2 regions of the Aeribacillus sp. FSL K6-8394 genome follow, and region 1 is predicted to be linked to the other one. Evidence: a T-box and tRNA genes for the amino acid it is inferred to sense, from the RefSeq annotation. Region 1 holds a T-box; the other holds one or more tRNA genes.
The links. The T-box of region 1 lies ahead of glyQ (glycine--tRNA ligase subunit alpha). A T-box ahead of a tRNA ligase gene usually reads a tRNA of that ligase, here a tRNA-Gly.

Region 1 (3,371 bases):
ATTCAAGCTTTTCGCTAAGCTTTTCTGATAATTTTACAATTCGGCGAACCTTGTCACCGATGGAGCCCAGTTCTTCATGAAAAACAATTTTTTCAAGCTTCTCCAGTGCGGTATCGATGGCAAGCTTTTTGTCTTCTTCGTAGAAGAAATTTGCATCGGAAAGTCTTGCCCGAAGGACCTTTTCATTCCCCTTGGCAATCGTTTCAATGTTTTGATCATTCCCGTTTTTTACGGTAACAAAAAACGGAAGCAGCTTTCCATCTTTATTTTTGACAGGAAAATATCGCTGATGCTCCTTCATCGTCGTCACTAACACTTCTTCAGGCAATGTTAAAAACTGGTCTTCGAATGAACCGTACAGGGCGGTCGGATATTCCACCAAGTTTGTAACTTCCTCGAGCAAATCTTCATCAACAGGGATGATCCAGTTTTCCTTTCTTTCCAGTTCCTCCAGCTGTTGAATGATCATTTGTTTTCGTTTTTCATAATCGGCGACAACAAACTGGTTCAACAAAGTATTTTCATAATCGCGTGGAGTGGAAATTTCCGCTTTCGTTCCTAAAAAGCGATGGCCATACGTAACATTTCCTGTCGGAACATCGGTAATGGAAAACGGAATGATGTCTTGTCCAAATAAGACAACTAACCATTGGATCGGACGGATATAGCGAAGATTCCAATTTCCCCAACGCATATTTTTCGGAAAATGGATGGTTTGAATAATCTCTTCTAACCCTGGGAGCAGTTCTTTCGTTTCTTTCCCTTTTTGAAATGTTTGAACAAAAGCGTACTCAACACCGTTTACTTCTTTAAAGGATATGTCGTTTGTGGAAGCTCCTTGGCTCCGTGCAAAGCCTAACGCTGCTTTTGTCCAATTTCCATTCTCATCAACCGCAATCTTTTTTGCCGGTCCTTTTGCTTCGCCAAGCAAATCTTCCTGTTTTTCATTTACATCCTCTACAAGGACGGCAAGACGTCTAGGAGTTGAATATTTTTTTATTTTGGCGTAAGAAATGCGATGTTCATCCAGCCAAGCTCCTACTTTGTCAGCCAGCTGATCAATCGAAGACAGGATGACGCCGGCAGGCATTTCTTCAAGCCCGATTTCGATAAGTAAATCCCGTTTATTCATGATTTTCGGCCCCCTTGTTTTTCAGCATTGGAAAACCGAGTTTTTCCCGTTCTTCATAAAACGTTTTGGCAACTTTTCTTGCCAGCTTTCTCACTCTGCCAATATATCCGGTTCGTTCTGTAACAGAAATAGCTCCTTTTGCGTCAAGCAAATTAAATGTGTGCGAGCATTTTAAAACGTAGTCGTACGCTGGATGAACGAGACCTAATTCCATCTGTCTGTGCGCTTCTTTTTCATACGTATTAAACAGTTCAAATAGCATGTTTGTATCGGATGTTTCGAACGTATACTTGGAATGCTCATATTCAGGCTGATAAAAAATGTCCCGATATGTAAATCCGTTTGTCCATTCAAGGTCAAATACATTTTCTTTTTCTTGAATATAAGACGCCAAACGCTCAATTCCATAAGTTATTTCAACAGAAATCGGTTTGCATTCCAGTCCTCCGACCTGCTGAAAATACGTGAATTGAGTAATTTCCATTCCGTCAAGCCAAACTTCCCAGCCAAGCCCTGCGCAGCCGAGAGAAGGATTTTCCCAGTTATCTTCCACAAAGCGGATGTCATGTTCAAGCGGATCAATTCCAAGAGCCTTTAATGAATCTAAATAAATTTCTTGTATGTTTTTCGGAGACGGCTTCATAATGACTTGGAATTGATGGTGTTGATAAAGGCGGTTCGGATTTTCCCCATACCTTCCGTCAGCAGGTCTTCTTGACGGCTCCACGTAAGCAACATTCCACGGTTCTGGCCCGATGGAGCGAAGAAATGTGTATGGGCTCATGGTTCCGGCACCTTTTTCTACATCATATGCCTGCATCAAAATACATCCATGATCGGCCCAATGCTTTTGCAGCGTCAAAATCATTTCTTGAATGTTCATTCATCATGCACCTCCACAATTAAGTTATGTTCGAACAAAATAAAAACCGTCCCTAATGCAACAAAGTTGCATAGGGACGGGATGACCCGCGGTTCCACCCTATTTGCTGAAAAACGTTTCAGCCTCTCGTAAACCGTTATTGCTCTGGAACGCCGTTCCCTGCATCCTCATACCTTAGCTCGCACCATCCTAAGGTCGCTTTCTATGAAGATTGCAGGTACTCTTTTCCTTCATCGCATTTTATTATTCAATTTGACACGTACATTTCCGCTCATTACATGACATTAAATCGCTTTTTCTAACAGCATGAGGGGGGATAAATCCTTCATTTGAAAGGTTTCACATCCATGTATATGGTTTACAACATTTCTTTTAAACTGTCAAGCTGATTTAAAAATTTTTTCGATTTCAGCGATAAACCTGCATATTCCTGATAATATTGATCAAGAACAAATCTCAGTTCTTTTTTTGTCTCAGCGGAGACGGATATTTGACCAATGCGGTTTAAGTCAATAGAATAAAACAGCCGCAACAGCTTCACTGTCTTCTGAGAAATATTGAGCCTGTAAGGATCTTTTTCAAAACAGCGGCTGCAAATCAATCCGTTTTCTTTTAATGAAAAATGAAACGGTCCGTTTGTTTCGCCGCTTACTGCACATTTGTTTAATTCGGGATATAAACCGAGAACGTTGAGCATCTTTATTTCAAATATATTGGTCAAAATTTCCGCATCCTTTTCTTCATTCAGCAGATGAAGTGTTTGAAATAAGAGCTCAAACAAAAAAGGGTTTCTGTCTTTTTCATCTGTTCCTTTATCAAGGAGCTCTACAATATATGAAGCATATGCAGTCAAAAAAATATTTTCCTTAATCTCTCTAAAAGCGGAAATGATTTCTCCTTGGCTTAAATTGCCCAATCCAGAAGATTGATGATACAAAAAATTTCCATACGTAAAAAGTTGGGTAACAGCTGCGAGGCGGCTGTTCGGTTTATTTGCGCCCCGTGCCATTACACCAACTTTCCCAAACTCCCTTGTATATATTGTAACAACTTTATTGGTCTCACCATATTCCGTTGTACGAATGACAATTCCTTCCGTCTTTACAAGCATTTCTCCACCATCCTATTGGATACAGCACTACTAAACAGGGAGATCAACCTCAGTCCGCTCTTCTTCCTTCATTTGACAATCTTTCGTCCGCTCCTTTTCAAGCTCTTTAAAAAGGAGATATGTGTCAATATTACCTGTAAACGTGAATACTTTCCAGGTAAAATCTAACATATTGTCCCCACCTTTCTGTCGTTGTTCCTAAGCTATATCCAATTCATTGTTATCATAGCCTTTTTGACTCATTT
Region 2 (3,371 bases), 370 kb from region 1:
AAGTCCCGAGCTGCGAAGGCAGAAGTAGCAGTTAGCTTAACGCAAGGGTGTCCGTGGTGACGCGGAATCTGAAGGAAGCGAGCGGCAAACTTCCGGTCTGAGGAACACGAACTTCATATGAGGCTAGGTATCACTGGGTGAGTTTGCAAGACAAAACAAAGCCCTTTCTGCCGAAGGTGATACAGAGTAAATGAAGCAGATGGATGGAAGGAAAGATTACACTCTTACCCGGGGAGGTCTGGCGGATATGTGAAGTACTCTTCATAACCTACTTAGTGATAAGTAGCTGAACCGTCAGAAGTCAGCAGAGGTCATAGTATTAGTTGGTCTAGAACAACTAAGAAGGACCGAACAATTAAGAGAGAATAGCCCTTGGCATTCAGTGTGTCATGATGAACACAGAAAACGTAGTACCTCACTTGAGGGAGGAAGCGGTGAATCCCGTGGGAGACCTCTTGGAGGGTGGAGTGACCACTGGCATAAAGAGAACAGCTATTCACGGAAGTTATAAAGACTTGCGTCAATTATCTTAATTGAACCGCCGTATACGGAACCGTACGTACGGTGGTGTGAGAGGTCGGGGGTTAGTCACCCCCTCCTACTCGATTCTTTTAACGATTCATCATCTGAATTTTTAGAAGAGCAAGTTGTTTATAGTAATATAAAAAAGGCAGATTTTTGATCCACCGGATAAGCGTATATTTATCTTTGAAAAAATCCTTGACAGCTCTGAAATGGGCAAGGTATGGGAGCTGTAGTCACGAAAGTGCTATAGAAAGTTAAAAAATATGGGATAAGTGCGTTCATCACATTTTTCAATGAATCAAAATGGTGTAGTTTTTGAGGTATAGTTACTCTGATTTTATAGGAATCTTCTCAGCTCTTAGTATTTTATGTTGGTTGATAAATTTAGTTTGCGAAGGAATGACTGAGGGGTTCAATCTAACTGTTATCTAAGCTTGCCATGATTTCGGAGTTTACATTTAAACGCTGGACATTTACCACCAGCTTTGTAAATATATGAACAAAATAAGAAAAACTGTTGATTTAATGCTTTTTTCAGCGGTATAGGGCGTTAAATGGACAGCTTTGTATCTATTTTGTTCACAATTTCGACAAAAACATAAAAAAATGTCGTTTTTTTTACATTTTTCCATTGCACCGTCATTTTCGCTTTGCTATAATAAAACCCGTCATTGCATTACGGCTACCACAAGCGATGCTTCGATGAATAAGCATCGAGTTGCCTCGACGCATCTGCTTCCTCGATAAGCTGGAAGAGGAAGAGGCATGGCAAGTGCGTGTTTTTCGTCTTGATAGAAAAGAAATAATGTATGCGGGTGTAGTTTAGTGGTAAAACCTCAGCCACGAGCGATGCTTCGATGAATAAGCATCGAGTTGCCTCGACGCATTTACTTCTTCGAATAAGCTGGAAGAGGAAGAGGCATGGCAAATGCGTGTTTTTCGACTTAATAAAAAAGAAATAATGTATGCGGGTGTAGTTTAGTGGTAAAACCTCAGCCACGAGCGATGCTTCGATGAATAAGCATCGAGTTGCCTCGACGCATCTACTTCCTCGAATAAGCTGGAAGAGGAAGAGGCATGACAAATGCGTGTTTTTCATCTTAATAGAAAAGAGATAATGTATGCGGGTGTAGTTTAGTGGTAAAACCTCAGCCACGAGCGATGCTTCAATGAATAAGCATCGAGTTGCCTCGACGCATCTACTTCCTCGAATAAGCTGGAAGAGGAAGAGGCATGACAAATGCGTGTTTTTCATCTTAATAGAAAAGAGATAATGTATGCGGGTGTAGTTTAGTGGTAAAACCTCAGCCACGAGCGATGCTTCAATGAATAAGCATCGAGTTGCCTCGACGCATCTACTTCCTCGAATAAGCTGGAAGAGGAAGAGGCATGACAAATGCGTGTTTTTCATCTTAATAGAAAAGAGATAATGTATGCGGGTGTAGTTTAGTGGTAAAACCTCAGCCACGAGCGATGCTTCAATGAATAAGCATCGAGTTGCCTCGACGCATCTACTTCCTCGAATAAGCTGGAAGAGGAAGAGGCATGACAAATGCGTGTTTTTCATCTTAATAGAAAAGAGATAATGTATGCGGGTGTAGTTTAGTGGTAAAACCTCAGCCTTCCAAGCTGATGTCGTGGGTTCGATTCCCATCACCCGCTCCATACATATCATTCATCAACGCAGTGTTTCGTTTTTATAAGCAAACGAAGCATTGCGTTTTTTCATTATAGAAATTTTGTATATGGCTGCCATGCCATTAAAAGAAAGAAAAGGGAGAGGCTTAAGCGAAAATTTGTTGGCGAGCATCTCCACCGTGAATTTGAACAAACATGTTGGCCATCGCTTCAAGTAATTTTTTTGCTTCTTCTGTCCGCATCGATGGCTTTAAATAAACGATATGTAAAGCGCTTGTTGTTGAAAGCTGTACTGCTGTTCGCTTGGAATCAACATAGGGGCTTCCGAAAGGTCCGTTTGCATCACAGGTTACTAGTTTATTTTCCAAATTTACTTGGCGGCCGTTGATGGCATCATATGAATCGCCATTTTCACCGATTTTTAACGTAATAGATCCTTTTATTTTGTTTCGGTCGTAGATGCCTAACGGAATTTCATATTTCAAGGAGAAAAAATTATTTAAGTCAACGGCTGAATGGATAGACTGTAAGTATTGCTGTTTTTGAACGCGGCGAAAAAGAGCCTCATTGGATGGGCGGTATCGATTAGGATCAGTGCCAACACGCTTAAAGACTTCCCGCCATTCTCGAATGCCGTCTAATTCAGCTGCATTTTTATTTTCTAGATCGAAAAAAATAGATTCTTGAAAGAAACGAAGTCTCCCTTTTAACATTTGGGGGGATTCGGATACTTGAATATGATCATACTCAATTAAGCCTATTTTAAAGTGAGGAATTCGTTGTTTGACCTCTTCAGCAATAAAAAATTCCATTGATTTCCCTCCTATTTTCAGCCATTTTATCTTAACATAGTTTATATATTTTTTGAAATAAAAACAAAGGGGGTGGAGCGGTGTGGATTTCGCAGTTCTCAAACAAGAAATTATTGAATACAGCAAGCAAATTGGAATCGATAAAATCGGTTTTGCGAGTGCTGATGTTTTTGAAACATTGAAGGAGCGGTTAATTGTACAGCAGCAGTTAGGATATCAGTCAGGATTCGAGGAGCCTGATATCGAAAAGCGGACAAATCCTGAGCTGCTCCTTCCAAAAGCAAAATCGATTATCTCTATAGCGTTGGCATATCCTTCAAAAATGAAAAATGCTCCCAGAAGTACAAAAAAAGAGCGGCGCGGTTTATTTTGCAGGGCTTCATGGGGGACAGACTA

Region 2: it encodes a tRNA-Gly, which carries the amino acid that the T-box ahead of glyQ (glycine--tRNA ligase subunit alpha) is inferred to sense. The anticodon was not compared.

What each region holds. Positions count from the first base shown of each region.
Region 1 is NZ_JBBPAA010000001.1:1,597,127-1,600,497, forward strand. It holds gene glyS (glycine--tRNA ligase subunit beta) at 1-1,132, opposite strand, end outside; gene glyQ (glycine--tRNA ligase subunit alpha) at 1,125-2,015, opposite strand; T-box leader at 2,085-2,258, opposite strand; gene recO (DNA repair protein RecO) at 2,374-3,126, opposite strand; gene NSR00_RS07550 (YqzL family protein) at 3,157-3,297, opposite strand.
Region 2 is NZ_JBBPAA010000001.1:1,965,164-1,968,534, reverse strand. It holds tRNA gene NSR00_RS09315 (tRNA-Gly) at 2,117-2,190, shown strand; gene NSR00_RS09310 (B3/B4 domain-containing protein) at 2,310-2,975, opposite strand; gene queG (tRNA epoxyqueuosine(34) reductase QueG) at 3,058-3,371, shown strand, end outside.